4 regions of the Pseudomonas sp. TZ252 genome follow, and region 3 is predicted to be linked to each of the others. Evidence: predicted binding sites of a transcription regulator. Region 3 holds the regulator's gene; each other region holds the start of a gene.

Region 1 (4,684 bases), 1.2 Mb from region 3:
GGATTGCTGGGTGCGCTTGGCCAGCGTGCGCACCTCGTCGGCCACCACCGCGAAACCGCGCCCCTGCTCCCCGGCACGAGCGGCCTCGATCGCCGCATTGAGCGCCAGCAGGTTGGTCTGTTCGGCGATGCCCTTGATCACATCCAGCACCTGGCTGATCGAGGCGCTGTCACTGGCCAGGCGATTGATCGCCGCCACCGACTGGTCGATCTCGCCGGCCAGGCGCTGGATGCTACCCACCTGCGACTCGACCAGGCTGCGCCCGCTGAGGGTTTCCTGGTTCACGCTGTTCGCGCTGCTCACCGCCATCGCCGCGCTGCGTGCCACTTCCTGGGCGGTAGCGGCCATCTGGTTCATCGCCGTGGCCACCTGCTCGATCTGGCTGCGTTGCCCGGCTACCGCCTGGTTGCTTTCGGCCGACACCGACTCGACGCGCAGGGTCTGCCGCTCGACCTCGCCGACGGTCTGGCTGACCCGCTCGATCAGGTCGTGGATCTTCGCCACCGATTCGTTGAACGATTGTCCCAGCTCGCCCAGCTCGTCACGGCTGCGGGCCTGGAAGCTGACCGTCATGTCGCCGCCGGCGACGCGCTCCATCATTCGCCCGAGATCCTTCAGGGTGGCGCGGGTGGAAACGTAGAAACCGCCGTAGAGGTATAGGATCGCGGCGAAAACCACGGCCAGCGCGGCGACTAGCAACAGCATCTGCGTGCGCACCTGTTGCAGGCGCTTTTGCAACTGGGTATCGAGATAGCCGAGAACGGCGTCGTCGAGCTGGTAGGTCTTGTCCATCGCCGCGCTGACCTGATCGTAGAACTGCGTCCACGGGGTATCCAGCGTCTCGGCCACGATCACCCGGTCCTCGAACAACTGCCCCAGTCTCTTCAGGGTCTCGCGACTGGCCTGGGCGGCCTCCGCGAGCGCCGGTGGGCTGCCGGCCAGGGACTCCTGCAGCTTCAGGCCGTACTCGCCATGCAGTTTCTCGAACTCCAGCAGCAGTTCGTCGAGCCGCGCGCTGGAGGACGAATTGAGGAAACCCTGGCCCAGGGAGTAGGCGCCGATGGCGCGCCCCTTGCTGATGGCCGCCGTCACCTCCGGCGTTATCGAACCGACCAGCTCGCTGAGCTGGCGCACCTGGCGCTGGCTGTCCTGGCTGAGCCCGGCCTGGGCGATGAGCAACTTGATGAATACCTGTGCGCTACCGAGCAGCTTCTCCGCCCGTGCGCCCTTGCCCTGCAGGGACCCTTCGGCCTCCACGGCCTGCAAGCCGTTGAGCAACCGGTCGCGCTGGGCCTCGAATTCGGCTACCGCCGCACCATCCTCGCTGAGCGGCGCCAGCGCCTCGAGCCGCCCGCGCAGCCCCTTCTGGACGTCCGCGATGCGCGCTTCCAGATCGCCGGCCTTGCCGGACTGGCCGATGACCGCATTGATCTGCAACAGATCGTTGAGGGACTCCAGGCCACGCCGGATCTGAAGTCCGCTACCCAGCAGCGTCAAGCTCTGCAGTTCGATCCGGGTGTCGCTGAACTGGCGATAGGCATCGCGCACCAGATAGAAGCTGGTGATCAGCAGCGGCAGGAAGAACAGCACGCTGATCAGGCCGAACTTCATGCCGAAGCTGAGCCGGTTCATCAGCGCGATGGCGGGATAGAGTACGGTCTTCACCCAGACGTCTCCTGATTGTTCTTATCGTTCTGAGAGATGCCGCCGCGTGGCGACATTGACGCACGGAGTCCGCTCGGTAATGGCCTTTCGAAATCATGCGGACACGTTCACCTGTGTACCCGATATCGGCCTGGTGTTCTGTAACTTAAGGTTAACGGGGAATCGCAGGCGGATTCCCCGTCGCTGCGCTCAGAGGAACAGCGCGCAGAAGGCGAACACGGCGTACCAGAGCACGGCCGCACGCACCAGCAATTGCCAGAGCGCATCCAGGCTGGCGACGCCGGCGGCACCCAGTTCGACCGCTTCGACATCGCTGGCGACCCGTCCGGCCTTGCCCAGCAGCGCGGCCGCCGAGATGTCCCAGGCCAGCAGCCAGTGCAGCAGCACGCGGATAACCGCGAGGAAGTTGCCGACCAGGGCGAAGCTCAGCACCAGCGCACGCACCGGCAACCAGTCGAAGATATGCCGGACGCGCGCCGCCTGTTCGCGCAACGCCGGCTGGCGGGCGTGCTCCAGCGCCAGTGCCAGCAGGCGATAGGCCAGGGCCGCCACCGGGCCGAGCAAGGCATACCAGAAGATCACCGCGAAGAAGCTCTGGTAGCCCTGCCAGAGCAGATGGCCGTGCACCCGGCCGATCAGGTCGCTCTCGCTGCCGCCCAGGATCCCCAGATCGCGTTCGGCGACATGGAAGGCAGCCTGGGCCTCCTCGCGCCGCCAGGCGTCGCGGAACGGCCCGAGGTCGGCCATGACGTCGCCGCGGCCGAGACTGTAGACCACCACCAGAAGATGCAGCGGAAGGCTCAACCAGCCATAGGCCAGCGGCTGCAGCAATGTCAGCAGCAGGGCCAGCGGCAGCAACGGCAGGACCACCGCGAGCAGCAACCCCAGCCAGGAGCGGCGGGACACCGAGGGCAGATCCTCGACCAGGCCCAGCCAGGCGAGCCAGGCGCCATCGCGCTGGATACGCCGGCGCCAGCCGGAGAACTTCTCCAGCGCAAGGGCCAGCAGCAACACCAGGAACGTCATGTTTCCTCCTTGGAATCGGTCAATCCGGCGCGGTAGCGCGACCAGTCGAAAGCCTCGCCGGGATCGGTCTTGCGCTCCGGGGCGATATCGCAGTGGCCCTGGATGCGTTCCGGGGTGATCGCCGGGAAGGCCGCGCGCAACAGCCGCGTCAGCCCGGCCAGGGCAGTGTACTGCGCGTCCGTGTACGGTTCCGTGTCGGTCCCCTCCAGTTCGATGCCAAGGGAGAAGTCGTTGCACGCCTCGCGACCGTCGAAGCAGGAAACCCCGGCATGCCAGGCGCGGTCGTGGCAGGAGACGAACTGGGTGATGGCGCCGTCGCGTTCGATGAGGAAATGCGCGGAAACCGTCAGGTGGCGGATCTCCTCGAAATAGGGATGTTCGTTCGGGTCCAGGCGATTCTGGAAGAACGCCTGGACCTTGCCGGTGCCGAACTGTCCCGGCGGCAGGCTGATATTGTGGATGACCAGCAGCGACACCGCGTCCCCTTGCGGACGCAGGTTGAAATTCGGTGAAGGGCAGTGGCGGACGCCACGGACCCAGCCGGTAACGGAATCGAAATGCATACGGGCTCCTGAACGAGCCCCCACTCTAATCCAGCGGTGCCGGAATGACGATCAGGCGGGCTCTGGATCGGCCGCTTCGACATGCGTCGAGGAAAGGTATTACCCGCAAGAACGAAAAGACCCGGCATCCGCCGGGTCCTCGAGAAGCGGCTAGGCGCCCTTGAGGCGCCGCAGGTTGCCGATCACCGACTCCAGGGCCCGGTCGAACAGCAAGGCATCGTCCAGCAGGCGTACCGCCTGCCGGCGAAACTCCACCGCCAGGCCCATGCGGGTCTTTTCCAGGACCTTCATCCCGGTGCGATTGACGAAGATGTAGCGACCGGTGGGCCGGATCACTGCCGCCAGCTTGCAGCGCAGCTTGTGCTCGGCGTCCTCCTGGATCTCCACCCAACTGCCGACACGCAGCGCATCGACCCGCAGCAGTGCCTCGTCGTTGTCCGGCAGGCGCACTTCGCTCTCGACAGGCGCCGGGGCGGCGTCCGGCGAGGTCAGGACGATTTCCTCGACCACCCGCAGCATGACCGGCACCCGGGGCTTTTCCGCGGCCGTGCCCGGGGTCGCTTCGTCGAGCAGGGGGCTGTCCGCGACCGCCGCCTCGCCGCGCTTGTCGCGCTGCAGGCCCTGGACATGCAGGGTTTCCAGCTGGCTGAAGAATTCACCGGTGGAAAACGGATCGAAGGCTGCGCTGGCCAATCCCTCGCGCAGCGCCTTGAGCAGGCCTGGCACGCGCTCCAGCAACTGTTGGCGGGACAGCGGATCATCATGCGGGCCGACGCTCCAGATCAGCTCGTCCATGGTATCCAGGGCCTCCCGCCACTCGGCCGAAGCCTTGCCATGCTTAAGGCAGATCAGCAGCATCACCTTGCTCCAGGCATCCCGCAGCAGGCGCACCACCACCTCCGGCAGGACCTTGCCGAGCAGTCGCTGGTTCAGCACCTGCTCCACGTCCTGCCGAGCCAGTTCGGCCTTGGCGCGGCCTTCCTCGGCGTCGCGGGTGCGCTGCTCGAGGAGCTCGCTGCGGCGGCGCTCGTCGCCGGTGAAGGCAATGAAGTCCTCCAGCAACTCGGCGAAGATCGCCGGGTCGTCGACGAAGTCGTTCAACAGCCGCATCACGACCTGTTCGATCTTCTGGTACAGGCTGTCGCGCCGGGCATCATTGTGTTCGGCCCAGCCCAGCGACGCGGATGCGATCTCGTTGAGCAGGCGACGCGCCGGATGGCTACCGCGGCTGAAGAAGGTCTTGTCGAGCAGGGCCACCTTGAGCATCGGGATCTGCATCCGACCGATCAGGGCCTTCAGCGAATCAGGCAGGGTGCGGTCGTCGAGAATGAATTCGAACAGCATCGACACCAGGTTGATGACGTCATCGTCCACCTGGCCGACCACCCGAGAACGGCCGCTCTTGTGGCTGACCCGCTGGAGCAGTTGAT
Region 2 (4,684 bases), 250 kb from region 3:
ATGGCGTGTTCGAAAGCCGCTACCAGGATTTCCAGCCCGGCGAACGGGTATTGACCCGTAGCGAGCAGAACATCCAGCAGACCACCGAAGTCCCGGCCAAGCTCGGCACCAAGTTCGGCATGCGTTATCAACTCAGCGGCAAGCAGGAAGGCGATACGCCTTTGACGCTGCTCTACCTCACCCCGGGCGTGGTCACTCCGGATGGTCAGCGGCATGACAAGTTCGAAGTGGTGCAGAAGCTGGTGCCGGGCGCGCCGACCGATGTCATGGCCTACGAATTCACCGAGCCGCACGAAGTGGTGAAGGGCGAATGGCGGTTGATGGTGTTCCAGGGCGATCGCCTGCTGGCGGAGAAATCCTTCGACGTGCGCTGAGCGCGAGCCATGCAAAGCGCTGGTTTTCTTGTGTGGCGTGGATAACGCGGGGGCGCCATTCGCTCTACCGGGCAAGGGTTGCCTGCGTGCGGTAGGGCGGCGTACGAACGGATGCCGACGGTAGCCTGTTCGTCCTTCGATCAGTCCCTGCTGACCCGGGTATCTTCCGCGGCGAGCGGACTGCCGTCGCCGGCGCGTACCTGCAGGCGCGGCACCGGCTGGCCGCTGTCGCGCTCGACCAGGCGGACATGGGATTCGTCCGGGGCGAAGAAATAGTCCTCGCCCCACTGCCGAATCGCCACCAGCAGGGGGAAGAGCGCGCGTCCCTTGTCAGTCAGGCGGTATTCCTGGTGACTGCCGCTTTCGGCCGGGACCGCCACCATCACGCCGTGCTCCACCAGGTTGCGCAGGCGCGCCGCCAGGATGTTCTTGGCCAGGCCGAGGCTCTTCTGGAATTCGCCGAAGCGCGTCAGTCCTTCGAAGGCATCGCGCACGATGAGCATCGACCAGCCGTCGCCGATCACGTCCAGCGGGCGGGCGACTGGACAACTGGCTTGCTTGTGGCTGGTGCGCTTGACCATCTGGGCGGCTCCGGAGGGGGAGAGGATCGGGTTTCATGGTAAAACCCGGGCTTCACGCTGGGCAACCGGAGGAAGTGCGCCGCCGTGAGACGGCGCACGGCATGGTCAGACGACGAAGCGGGTGACCATGTTGTTCAGGTCGATGGCCAGTTGCGACAGTTCCTGGCTGGCGGCGGCGGTCTGGTTGGAGCCGGCGGACGTCTGCAGCGAGATGTCGCGGATGTTCACCAGGTTGCGGTCGACCTCGCGGGCCACCTGGGCCTGCTGCTCGGAGGCGCTGGCGATCACCAGTGTACGCTCGTTGATCTGGCCGACCCGCTCCGCGATCTCGTTCAGCGCCAGGCCGGCGGCTTCGGCGATCTCCAGCATGTTGCGGGCGCGTACGCTGCTGCTGTCCATGGCGCCGACCGCGGCGCCGGTGCCTTCCTGGATGTTGGCGATCATCTGCTCGATCTCGCGGGTGGATTCCTGGGTGCGATGGGCGAGGGCGCGAACCTCGTCGGCGACCACGGCGAAACCGCGGCCCTGCTCGCCGGCGCGAGCCGCCTCGATGGCCGCGTTGAGCGCCAGGAGATTGGTCTGTTCGGCGATACCGCGGATCACGTCGAGGACCTTGGAAATGTCCTGGGCCTTTTCCGCCAGGCCGCCGACCAGCGCCGAGGTATTGTCCACTTCTTCGCTCATCAGGCGGATCGCCTGGACCGTCTCCAGTACCCGCTGGCGTCCGTTCTGCGCCGATTGCTCGGAGGCGGACGAGGCGTCCGAGGTGGAGCTGGCGTTGCGCGCCACTTCCTCGACGGCGGCGGTCATCTCGTTGACCGCGGTGGCGGCCATCTGGATTTCGTCGTTCTGCTGGGTCAGCGAGCGGTTGCCCTGCTCGGTGACGGCGCTGAGTTCCTCCGCGGCGGAGGCCAGTTGGGTCGCCGAGCTGCCGATCTGCTGGATGGTCTGGCGCAGTTGTGCCTGCATGCCCTGGAGGGCGACCAGCAGCTTGGCCGGTTCGTCGCGGCCAGAGGTGTCGATGCGGCTGGTGAGGTCACCGGAAGCGATCACCTCGGCCACTCGCAGCGCCTCGCCGATCGGTTGGGTGATGCTGCGGGTGAACAGCCAGGCCAGTACCACGGTAGCGAGGCCGGCGACCAGCAGTACGCCGATCACTGCGGCGAAGGCGCTGTCATAGACCTCATCGGCCGTGTGGCTGGCCTGGCTGGCGCCCTTGACGTTGAAGTCGATCAGCGCCTGCAGTTGCTGCTGGGTGGCGCGGTACTGGTCGAGCAAGGTGCTTTCGGTGTACTGGCGGGTCTCTTCCAGCGGCTTGCTGCGCGACATCTGCACCAGGGTCTGCTGGCTTTGCAGGAGCGTCTGCCGGGTAGCCAGGTAGCGCTCGTAGATCGAGCGCTCGTCGGCACCACTGATCAGCCGTTGGTAGGCGCCCTCGCGATCGGTCAGTTCCTTGCCGATTTCCGTCATGCGGCTTTCCAGGAAGCGCTTGCTGCTATCGTCCGCCGCCAGCACATGGGCCAGTTGCACCTGCCGCAGTTCGGCGAGCAGAACGTTCAACTCGGCGCTTTCGCGGACGCTAGGCAGCCAGTTGTCGCTGATGTCCGAAGAGGCTTCGTTGAGCGAACCCATCCGGTTCAGGGAAAAGATGCCGGTGATGACCAGCAGAGCGGTGATCAGGGCGAAACTCAGGGCGGCACGGGTCGCGATGGGCATACTGCGCAAAGACATGATGGCGGATTCCAGGGGGCAGGAAGAGGGACGGGGCTGACCAGTACTATCGGCAGGCAGGGCGGGAGGTTTAGCCCGTTCATGCAGTCCGGGTAAAGAAACGCTGGGTACAAAAAAGCGCCCCGGAGGGCGCTTCATGCGGCGATGGAGGGAATCAACCCTGCCAGCGCTTGAGGACCAGGGTGGCGTTGGTGCCGCCGAAGCCGAAGCTGTTGCTCATGACGGTATCGAGCTTGGCGTTCTCGCGGGTCTCGCGGAGAATCGGCAGGTCGGCCACTTCCGGGTCGAGTTCGTCGATGTTGGCGGAGCCGGCGATGAAGCCGCCCTCCATCATCAGCAGGCAATAGATCGCCTCGTGCACGCCGGCGGCGCCCAGCGAGTGGCCGGACAGGCTCTTCGTCGAGCTGATGGCCGGCGCCTTGTCACCGAACACTTCGCGCACGCCTCGGATCTCGGCGACGTCGCCGACCGGGGTGGAGGTGCCGTGGGTGTTCAGGTAGTCGATCGGCGCGTCGACGGTGGCCAGCGCCTGCTGCATGCAGCGGATCGCGCCTTCGCCGCTCGGGGCGACCATGTCGTAGCCGTCGGAGGTGGCGCCGTAGCCGACGATCTCGGCGTAGATCTTGGCGCCGCGCTTGAGCGCATGCTCCAGCTCCTCGACCACCACCATGCCGCCGCCGCCGGCGATGACGAAGCCGTCACGCTTGGCGTCGTAGGCGCGGGAGGCCTTTTCCGGAGTGTCGTTGTACTGGGTGGAGAGGGCGCCCATGGCGTCGAACAGGCAGCTCTGGCTCCAGTGTTCCTCTTCGCCGCCGCCGGCGAAGACCACGTCCTGCTTGCCCAACTGGATCTGTTCCATGGCTTGGCCGATGCAATGGGCGCTGGTGGCGCAGGCGGAGGAGATCGAGTAGTTGACGCCCTTGATCTGGAACGGTGTGGCCAGGCAGGCCGATACGGTGCTGCCCATGGTGCGGGTCACGCGGTATGGGCCGATGCGCTTGACGCCTTTCTCGCGCAGGGTGTCGATGGCTTCCATCTGGTTCAGGGTGGAAGCGCCGCCGGAGCCGGCGATCAGGCCGGTGCGGGGGTTGGAAATCTGTTCCGGAGTCAGGCCGGAGTCCTTGATCGCCTGCTCCATCGCCAGGTAGGCGTAGGCGGCGGCATCGCCCATGAAGCGGAAGACCTTGCGATCGATCAGCTCTTCGAGGTTCAGGTCGACCGAACCGGAAACGTGGCTGCGCAGGCCCATCTCGGCGTAGGACGGATTGAAGCGAATGCCGGGCCGACCCGCACGGAGGTTGGCGGAAACGGTGTCTTTGTCATTGCCGAGGCAGGAAACGATGCCCAGACCGGTGATAACGACGCGACGCATGCGGATAACCCTTAGAAGCTGTCAGTGGAGGTGAACAGGCCGACGCGGAGGCCTTCGGCACTGTAGATTTCGCGGCCATCGACGCTGACGGTGCCGTCGGCGATGGCCAGGACCAGCGAACGATTGATCGTGCGCTTGATATGAATGTTATACGTGACCTTCTTCGCTGTCGGCAGAACCTGACCGAAGAACTTCACTTCGCCCGAACCCAGGGCGCGGCCGCGGCCGGGGTTGCCCTGCCAGCCGAGGTAGAAACCGACCAGCTGCCACATGGCATCCAGGCCCAGGCAACCGGGCATGACCGGATCGCCTTCGAAGTGACAGGCGAAGAACCACAGGTCCGGGTTGATATCCAGCTCGGCGACCAGCTCGCCCTTGCCATACTTGCCGCCGACATCGCTGATGTGAACGATGCGATCGATCATCAGCATGTTGGGGGCGGGAAGTTGCGCGTTACCCGGGCCGAACAGCTCGCCGCGACTGCAGCGCAGCAGGTCTTCTCGGGTGAAGGCGTGTTGTTTGGTCATGCGAGCTCCTCAAAAATCCCTGAACTGCAGGGTTGTGGCGGTTCGTCCAGCGGCCGTCGCGCCGGGTTATTGTATCGGCGTCGCAGCGGCAGCCTAGTC
Region 3 (4,684 bases):
TCCGGCGGAAACCCAGCGCAAGGACCGTCAATTGTTCGCCGAGGAGAAGCCGGCGCGTCCGTCCCTGGCCGAGTCCATGACGGCGGCGCAGGCCAAGCCCCAGGCGGGCGGCCAGACCCTCGAGGCAATGCGTTTCGAACTGAACGGCCTGCGCGAGCTGATCGAGGTACAACTGGGTTCCATCGCCTGGGGCCAGTTGCAGCACCAGCGTCCGCAGCAGGCCAATCTCTGGCGGCGCCTGCAGCGCATGGGCTTGCCGGCGGAGCTGAGCAAGCCGTTGCTGGAGCGGGTCGCCGCGGTGGGCGATACGCGCCAGGCCTGGCGCATGCTGTTGGCGCACCTGTCGCGTGCCGTGCAGACCCCCGAGCAGGACCCGCTCGACGCGGGCGGCGTACTGGCCCTGGTCGGCCCGGCAGGTGCCGGCAAGACCACCACCCTGGCGAAGATGGCCGCGCGCTACGTCCTCAAGTACGGCGCCCAGAGCCTGGCGCTGGTGAGCATGGACAGCTACCGGATCGGCGCCCAGGAGCAGATCAAGACCCTCGGTCGGATCCTCAACGTACCGGTGACCCTGGTCGATCCCGGCCAGTCGCTGATCCAGGCCCTGGCGCCGCTGGCGCGCAAGCGCATGGTGCTGATCGATACCGCCGGCCTGCCGGCCAGCGACCCGGCATTGCGCATGCAGCTCGAGGCACTGGCGTCGCCGAGCCTGAACGTGAAGAATTACCTGGTGATGGCCACCACCAGCCAGAGCCAGGTGCTCAAGTCGGCCTACCAGACCTATCGGCACTGCGGGCTGGCGGGCTGCATCCTGACTAAGCTGGACGAGGCGGGCAGCCTCGGTGAATCGATGGCGCTGGCTATCGCCCAGCGTCTCCCGGTAGCCTATCTGGCGGATGGGCCGCGGATTCCGGACGACCTGCAGGTGGCGCGCAGTCACCAACTGGTCAGCCGGGCGGTGAGCCTGCAGGCACCGGAAGAGCCCAGCGAGGACGCCATGGCCGAGATGTTCGCCGGGCTCTACCAGCAACCGGCGCGGCGTGCCGGCTGAGGATGTGGGAAGAACCGCGCGTGGCGCGGGTGACGGAAGCGAAGGTGGCTTCCGCCGGGCCGGGAGCGATGGCGCATCGTTCCCGCCAATACCGGAGAGCGCTGGAAGGGGCGTTCCGGGAAGACGACAACACAAGGTATGAAGCAGATGGGTAGCATGCATCCCGTACAGGTGATCGCAGTAACTGGCGGCAAGGGCGGCGTCGGCAAGACCAATGTGTCGGTGAACCTGGCACTGGCTCTGGCCGATCTCGGCCGTCGCGTCATGCTGCTGGATGCCGACCTCGGCCTGGCCAACGTCGACGTCCTGCTGGGACTCACGCCCAAGCGCACCCTGGCCGACGTGATCGAGGGACGCTGCGAACTGCGCGATGTCCTCCTCCTCGGTCCCGGTGGCGTGCGCATCGTTCCCGCGGCCTCCGGCACGCAGAGCATGGTGCACCTCTCGCCGATGCAGCATGCGGGGCTGATCCAGGCGTTCAGCGATATCAGCGACAACCTCGATGTCCTGGTCGTCGACACTGCCGCCGGGATCGGCGATTCGGTGGTCAGTTTCGTCCGCGCCGCGCAGGAGGTGCTGCTGGTCGTCTGCGACGAGCCGACCTCGATCACCGATGCCTACGCCCTGATCAAACTGCTCAACCGCGACCACGGCATGACCCGCTTCCGGGTCCTGGCCAACATGGCCCACAGCCCGCAGGAAGGACGCAACCTGTTCGCCAAACTGACCAAGGTCACTGACCGTTTCCTCGACGTCGCACTACAGTATGTAGGTGTCATCCCTTACGACGAGTCGGTACGCAAGGCCGTGCAGAAACAGCGAGCCGTATACGAGGCATTCCCCCGCTCGAAGGCGTCCCTGGCCTTCAAGGCGGTCGCGCAGAAGGTCGATAGCTGGCCGCTGCCGGCCAACCCGCGCGGGCACCTGGAGTTCTTCGTCGAACGACTGGTCCAACACCCCGCGACAGGTTCGGCCGTATGACAGCGGCCTCTGGAGTGCGTATGTATAGCAAGGCGCAAGCGCAGAACTCCCAGGAGCAACTGATCCAGCGTTACGCACCACTGGTCAAGCGCATCGCCTATCACCTGCTCGGCCGCCTGCCGGCCAGCGTGCAGGTGGAGGACCTGATGCAGGCCGGCATGATCGGCCTGCTCGAGGCCGCGAAGAAATACGACGCCGGCAAGGGCGCCAGCTTCGAGACCTATGCCGGCATCCGCATCCGCGGGGCCATGCTCGACGAGGTCCGCAAGGGCGACTGGGCGCCGCGTTCGGTGCACCGCAACACGCGCATGGTGACCGACGCGATCCGCGCGATCGAGGCGAGAACCGGACGCGACGCTAAAGATCACGAAGTTGCTGCCGAACTCCAATTGAGCCTCGAAGATTACTACGGCATCCTCAGCGACACGCAGGGCAGCCGCCTGTACAGCTTCGACGACCTGTTGCAGGACGGCGAACATGGATTGCCGGAAGACACCAGCCTCAGTCACAACGAACCGATCCACGGCCTGCTCGACGAACGTTTCCAGGCGGCCCTGGCGGATGCCATCGCCAAGTTGCCGGAGCGCGAGCGCCTGGTGCTGGCGTTGTATTACGACGAGGAACTCAACCTCAAGGAGATCGGCGAGGTACTGGGCGTCAGCGAATCGCGGGTCAGCCAGTTGCACAGCCAGTGCGCCGCGCGTTTGCGCGCGCGCCTGGCCGATTGGCGGTCGGCCTGAACCGGCCTCGACCGCAGCTTGTAACCGTTAACGCAAAAGAATGTGTGGCGCGTCCCCTGGGGCGCGCTCTGGTCTGTACGGAGGTTTACTTGGACAAGAACATGAAAATTCTCATCGTGGACGACTTTTCCACGATGAGACGCATCATCAAGAACCTCTTGCGGGACTTGGGCTTCACCAATACCGCCGAGGCCGACGACGGCACCACGGCGCTGCCGATGCTGCACAGCGGCAATTTCGACTTTCTCGTCACCGACTGGAACATGCCGGGCATGACCGGCATCGATCTGCTGCGCGCGGTTCGCGCCGACGAGCGCCTCAAGCATCTGCCGGTGCTGATGGTCACCGCCGAGGCCAAGCGCGACCAGATCATCGAAGCGGCCCAGGCCGGGGTCAACGGCTATGTGGTCAAACCCTTCACCGCTCAGGTCCTGAAGGAAAAGATCGAGAAGATTTTCGAGCGGGTCAACGGCTGAAGCCGGCCAAGAGGGTGTCATGGTGCTTGGTAACGATTCCACGGGCGACGAATTCGAATCGACCCTGAAAAAACATGCGCGCGAACTGGTGGACTGTCTCGAACGGGGGCACTTCCAGCAGGCGGTGCAATTGATCCAGGAGCTCAGCCAGGCCAGGGACCGTGGCCTCTACCAGGAAGTGGGCAAGCTGACCCGCGAACTGCACAACGCCATCGTCGATTTCCAGATCGACCCGCATTCCCCCCACGCGCAGGAAATGTCGCAGATCGCCGATGCCACCGATCGTCTTTCCTACGTGGTGGAAATGACCGAGAAGGCCGCCAACCGGACCATGGACCTGGTGGAGCAGAGCGCCCCGCTGGTCAACCAGTTGGGCGACGATTCGCGGGAGCTGCACCAGGAGTGGCAACGCTTCATGCGCCGGGAAATCGACGCTGACGGCTTCCGCGAGCTGGCCAAGCGCATCGAACAGTTCCTCGTGCGCAGCGGCGAGAACGCCGGCCAGTTGTCCTCGCAGCTCAATGACATCCTGCTGGCGCAGGATTACCAGGACCTGACCGGCCAGGTGATCAAGCGTGTCACCAAGCTGGTCACCGAGGTCGAGAGCAACCTCGTGAAGCTGGTCTGGATGGCCGGCCAGGTGGACCGTTACGCCGGGATCGAGCACGACCACGTGAGCATGCGCCACCAGGCCGCGCTGGAGCGTTCGGCCAAGGGCGAGGGGCCGCAGGTCGCCGCGGAAAAACGAGAGGATGTGGTGTCCGGGCAGGATGACGTGGACGATCTGCTGTCCAGCCTGGGTTTCTGACCCGCCCGGCTCAAGACTGCGGCATCGCTGCCGTTAAGTAAGCATTGAACGCTGGCATCCGCGGGCTGCTGGCACAGCCTTCGTCATGCCGGTGATCCCGGCGGGCGGGCTGAAGTCGGTCCGGAAAGCCGGGCCGGTATTTCCGGCAGGACAGCGGTCCTGCCGATCCTTTCGAGTAACACGTCTCTGGGAGCAGCCGAATGAGCTTCGACGCCGATGAAGAAATCCTCCAGGACTTCCTGGTTGAGGCCGGCGAGATTCTCGAGCAATTGTCCGAGCAACTGGTCGAGCTGGAGAGCCGGCCGGACGATATGGACCTGCTCAATGCCATTTTCCGTGGGTTCCATACGGTCAAGGGCGGTGCCGGCTTCCTCCAGCTGAACGCGCTGGTGGAATGCTGCCACATTGCGGAAAACGTCTTCGATATCCTGCGCAAGGGCGAGCGGCGCGTCAGCTCCGAACTGATGGATGTGGTGCTGCAGGCGCTGGATACGGTCAACGCGATGTTCGACCAGGTACGCGAGCAGTCCGAACCGACCCCGGCGACGCCCGAGCTGCTGGCGGCCCTTGCCCGCCTGGCCGAGCCCGAGGGCGCCGAGCCCGCGGAACCTGTGCAAGCGCCGCCGGC
Region 4 (4,684 bases), 2.3 Mb from region 3:
CGACGCGCTCGTAGGCGTCGCGGAAATCCTGATGGGCCCCGAAGTCGAAGCGCCCCTGGATCTGGATGGTCAACTCTTGCCCATCGGCCGAGGGCAGCGCAGTGATGGCCATGGAAGTCTCCTGGTAGGCGTGGCGGATCGAGGGAAGGCTTGAATCATGTAAGCAGTTCCCCGGCAAAGCGGCAACTTGCCAGATCACCTGACTATCAGAAATATCTGTCAATACAACTAGATCGCGCAGTCCTAAACTGCCCCGCTCCGAGCCAGCCGTCCTGTGCCGAGCGGGCTGCGACGGCGCCGCCGCGCGTGGCGCTCGGAGCCTGGGCAGTGGGCGAAAGTCTCGTCCCACCTGCCCGTCCCAAGCGGACCCGCGCCAGGCTGCCAGGTCACCCCCGGCGCAACCTGGCGCGGGTCCGCTTCCTTGCGCTACTTGGCCCGGTAGATGATGCCCGGGCTGCACTGCACCATCTGGTAGTGGTCGGGCAGGTTGTTCAACGCCTCGGAGGCGCCGAGGAACAGGTAGCCGCCAGGCTTGAGCGTGCCATGGATGCGCAGCAGGATGTCGCGCTTCACCTCGGCGGAGAAATAGATCAGCACGTTGCGGCAGAACACCATGTCGAACTTGCCGAGGCTGGCGTAGCTGTCCAGCAGGTTCAGGGCACGGAACTCGACGCGGCTGCGGATCGCCGGCTTGACCGCCCAGCGCCCCGGTCCCTTGGCGTCGAAATAGCGTTGCAGACGCTCCGGGGACAGACCGCGGCCCATCGCCAGGGTGTCGTATTCGCCGGCCTTGGCGGCGGTGAGCATCGACCCCGACAGGTCGGTGGCGACGATCTGCACGCCCGCCTTCAACTGCCCCAGGTTGGTCTTCTCGAACTCGTCGATGGCCATCGACAGCGAGTATGGCTCCTGGCCTGACGAACAGGCCGCCGACCAGATCCGCAGGCGCTGCCCGCCGTTGGCCTTGATCAGTTCGGGAAGAACCCGCTGCTTGAGCACCTCGAACGGGTAGGTATCGCGAAACCACAGGGTCTCGTTGGTGGTCATCGCGTCCACCACCATCTCGCGCAGGCCGCCGCGCTGGGTCTGGATGCGCTGCACCAGCTCTCCCAGGCTCTTGATGCCCTGCTGCTCCATCAGCTTGTTCAGCCGGCTCGAGACCAGGTACTGCTTGTTGCTGCCCAGCACAATGCCGCAGGTCTTCTCGAGGAAGACCCTGAACAACTCGAAATCCGCATTAGCTGCCGACACGCATAAGCCTCTTCGCCCTGGGCGACCGGAACGCAGCCGGTCGCCCGTATTCACATTGTTGTCGAGGGCCGATCGCTCAGCCCGCGTCCACCGCCTTGATCCGCTCCACCACCCGCGCCGCCAGATCGTCCGGACGGAACTTGGCGAGGAAGTCGTCCGCACCGACCTTCTTCACCATCGCCTGGTTGAAGACCCCGGACAACGAAGTATGCAAGAGAATGTGCAGTTTCTGCAGGCGGGGATCGCTACGGATTTCCGCCGTCAGGGTATAACCGTCCATTTCCGGCATTTCGATGTCGGAGATCAGCATCAGCAGCTCGTCTTCCGGACGCCGTCCCTCGGAGAGCATGTTCTGCAGGTACTCCAGGGCCTGGCGCCCGTCGTTGAGCGCGGTCATTTCCACGCCGACCGCCTCCAGGCAACGGATTACCTGCTTGCGCGCCACCGACGAATCGTCCACCACCAGCACCCGCTTGGTCACCGCGCGGCTCTGGGTCTCGGCGTCCACCACTCCGTGGGACACTTCCTCGGACGTCGGTGCGACCTCCGCGAGCACTTTTTCCACGTCGATGATTTCCACCAACTGCTTGTCCACCCGGGTCACCGCGGTCAGGTAATGCTCGCGGCCGGCGCCCTTGGGTGGCGGATGGATCTCTTCCCAGTTCATGTTGACGATGCGCTCCACCGAGCGCACCAGGAAGCCCTGCACCTTGGTGTTGTACTCGGTGATGATCGCGAAGCTGTTGGTCAGGTCCTGCAACCCGCGGCGGCCGGTGGCCAGCGCCAGGTCGAGGATCGGAATGGTGCCTCCGCGGATGTTCGCCACCCCGCGCACCACCGGGCTGGACTTGGGCATCACCGTCAGGCGCGGGCACTGCAACACCTCTTTCACCTTGAACACGTTGATGCCGTAGAGCTGGTTGCCGTCCAGGCGGAACAGAAGCAGCTCCAGACGGTTCTGTCCGACCAACTGCGTACGCTGGTTGACTGAATCCAAAACACCGGCCATTGGCGCTCCCCTCAGACGGTCGTGCCGGACTCCGGCACGACCATTGCTTAACCCGTTGCATGAAACAGGCAACGACAGTTTTTCGACGAATAATGGCATGTAGCCATACTTCTCTACGGTTTTTACCCGTTTTGCTCGGGCTCGGCTACCTGTGCGCGGCTAACAACAGCCAGGCCCAGGGTTTTACCGCTCCCGAGGTACTTATCGGCTCCACCCAGGGGTTTCTTGAATTCAAGGTAGAAGAATATCTGCAGAATAGCGGACTCGACGGGCGCTACCAGATTCAGGTCAATCGCGTCGACCCGCGCTTGCGCCTGGCCGAATGCGACAGGGACTTGACGCTCAGCCAGGAAAGTCCGGCACAACCGATCGGCAGGGTCACCGTACGCATCGGTTGCGAAGGCAGTGCGCCCTGGACCATCTTCATGCCGGCGCAGGTGAAGCTGTTCCGCCAGGTGGTGGTCGCAGTGCAGCCTCTCAAGCGCGCGCACGTGCTGGAGGATGCCGACATCGCCCTGGTCGAGCGCGACGTCGGCCTGCTGACCCAGGGCTACCTGACCGATCCGGCCCGCGTCGTCGGGCAGAAGCTGCGCCGACCGGTGGTCAACGACCAGGTGCTGGCGCCGGTCTTCCTCGAGCAGGCCGAGGCCGTGCGCAAGGGCGACCAGGTGGTGATCCTCGCGCGTACCGCCACCATCAACGTCAAGATGCCCGGCGAGGCGCTGTCCGATGGCGCCCCGGGCCAGCAGATCCGCGTGCGCAACCTGCGCTCGCAGCGGGTGATCAAGGCCCGCGTGATAGAACCCGGCACGGTCGAGGTGAATATGTAGAGGGAAAGCCGTGGCCGGTAGCGCTGGCGCTACCCCGGCGGGTTTCTCTAAACTGGGAAACGACGCACGAAAATAAGTCCTAAAGTTTTTCAAGCCTTCGCCGAAAAGCTAGGCAAGCGTCCAATACCTTCGAGGTTTACAACCATGGTCATCGACTTCAACCGGCTGAATCCCGGCAGCACGCCAGCCACCACCGGCCGTACCGGCAGCACCGCCGCGGGGCGTCCCGACGCCACTGGCGCCGACAAGGCAGGCCAGGCCGCGACTTCCGCTCCGAAGAGCGGCGAGTCGGTGCAGATCAGCGAAACCGCCCAGAACATGCAGAAAGTCACGGACCAGCTGCAGACCCTGCCGGTGGTCGACAACGATAAGGTTGCCCGGATCAAGCAAGCGATCGCCGATGGCACTTATCAGGTCGACAGCGAGCGTGTTGCCAGCAAGCTGCTCGACTTCGAATCCCAGCGCTGACCTCGAAGGACGCGCTGGAGGACATTGGACGCCGAATGAACTCCCGAGCCCGAGATGCCTGACTCCCCTACCCTGCTCGATCTGTTCGCCGAGGATATCGGCCACGCCAGCCAACTCCTGCAGTTGGTCGACGAAGAATTCCAGGCCCTGGAACGGCGCGAGCTGCCGGTCCTGCAACAGCTTCTCGGGGCCAAGCAGCCACTGATGCAGCAACTGGAGCGAAATGGCCGGGCCCGCGCGGAAATCCTCCGCGAAGCCGGCGTTTCCCTCGACCGCGAAGGCCTTGCCCGCTACGCCCGCGAGCGCGCGGATGGCGCCGAGCTGCTGGCGCGCGGCGACGAACTGGGCGAACTGCTGGAGCGTTGCCAGCAGGCCAACCTGCGCAACGGGCGGATCATCCGCGCCAACCAGGCGTCCACCGGCAGCCTGCTGAACATCCTCCGCGGCCAGGACGCCCCGAGCCTGTACGACAGCCGCGGCGGCACCGCCTCGAGCAGCCGGCAACGCCCGCTCAGCCAGGCCTGAACCCGACCAGCACACGTATCAAGGCACAGTGCTATCATTGAGGCATTCGTGCCCCAGGAGAGCATTGAAGGTGCCCAACCCGTTCGTCGAAGAAGCGGGGCCGCAACCCCCGAAGGTGCTCAAGGCCCCCGTGGAAATCCAGGCCAACCTGCGCCTGCTGCAGGATAGCCGCGACTCCCTGCTGATCACCTTTGCCGATCGCAACCAGCGCTTCCAGAGCTTCCTGGTGGACATCGACCGCGACCGCGGGATGGTCGCGCTGGACGAACTCATCCCCAACACCGGCGAACGTTTCCTGCAGAATGGCGAGGCGTTTCGCGTCGAAGCCTTCCACGAAGGCGTGCGTATCGCCTGGGAATGCGAGCGCCCGGTGCAGTTCGGCGAACACGACGGCGTTCCCTGCTACTGGGCCGCCCTTCCCGCCGAAGTGCTCTACCACCAGCGCCGCAACGCCTACCGCGCCAGCATCAAGCAGAGCCAGCCGATCGCCGCGGAAATCGCCGGGGAAAAACTCCGCGCGCCGCTGAGCGGACAACTGCTGGATATCTCCGCCACCGGCGCCAAGCTACGCTTCGCCGGCAATGTCGCCGAACGCCTGCAT

The links. The regulator FliA, encoded in region 3, starts transcription of late flagellar genes. The targets are predictions, from matches to a motif close to CTAAAGTTTNNNNNNNNNNNGCCGNTAA.
Region 1: the regulator FliA is predicted to act here: its motif matches at 1,788-1,815, upstream of ACYAF3_RS05770 (methyl-accepting chemotaxis protein).
Region 2: the regulator FliA is predicted to act here: its motif matches at 2,733-2,760, upstream of ACYAF3_RS28840 (methyl-accepting chemotaxis protein).
Region 4: the regulator FliA is predicted to act here: its motif matches at 3,170-3,197, upstream of flgM (flagellar biosynthesis anti-sigma factor FlgM).

What each region holds. Positions count from the first base shown of each region.
Region 1 covers NZ_CM148566.1:1,246,648-1,251,331, forward strand. Annotated here, with positions in the region: gene ACYAF3_RS05770 (methyl-accepting chemotaxis protein) at 1-1,665, opposite strand, end outside; gene ampE (regulatory signaling modulator protein AmpE) at 1,855-2,691, opposite strand; gene ampD (1,6-anhydro-N-acetylmuramyl-L-alanine amidase AmpD) at 2,688-3,254, opposite strand; gene ACYAF3_RS05785 (DUF1631 domain-containing protein) at 3,405-4,684, opposite strand, start outside.
Region 2 covers NZ_CM148566.1:6,245,295-6,249,978, reverse strand. Annotated here, with positions in the region: gene ACYAF3_RS28850 (DUF3859 domain-containing protein) at 1-374, shown strand, start outside; gene bosR (biofilm oxidative stress transcriptional regulator BosR) at 515-955, opposite strand; gene ACYAF3_RS28840 (methyl-accepting chemotaxis protein) at 1,061-2,686, opposite strand; gene fabB (beta-ketoacyl-ACP synthase I) at 2,841-4,058, opposite strand; gene fabA (3-hydroxyacyl-[acyl-carrier-protein] dehydratase FabA) at 4,070-4,585, opposite strand.
Region 3 covers NZ_CM148566.1:54,362-59,045, reverse strand. Annotated here, with positions in the region: gene flhF (flagellar biosynthesis protein FlhF) at 1-1,051, shown strand, start outside; gene fleN (flagellar synthesis regulator FleN) at 1,190-2,032, shown strand; gene fliA (RNA polymerase sigma factor FliA) at 2,029-2,772, shown strand; gene ACYAF3_RS00285 (chemotaxis response regulator CheY) at 2,874-3,248, shown strand; gene ACYAF3_RS00280 (protein phosphatase CheZ) at 3,268-4,056, shown strand; gene ACYAF3_RS00275 (chemotaxis protein CheA) at 4,257-4,684, shown strand, end outside.
Region 4 covers NZ_CM148566.1:4,196,125-4,200,808, reverse strand. Annotated here, with positions in the region: gene hsbA (anti-anti sigma factor HsbA) at 1-112, opposite strand, end outside; gene cheR (protein-glutamate O-methyltransferase CheR) at 427-1,251, opposite strand; gene ACYAF3_RS19465 (chemotaxis protein CheV) at 1,328-2,260, opposite strand; gene flgA (flagellar basal body P-ring formation chaperone FlgA) at 2,392-3,090, shown strand; gene flgM (flagellar biosynthesis anti-sigma factor FlgM) at 3,235-3,558, shown strand; gene ACYAF3_RS19450 (flagella synthesis protein FlgN) at 3,613-4,083, shown strand; gene flgZ (flagellar brake protein FlgZ) at 4,112-4,684, shown strand, end outside.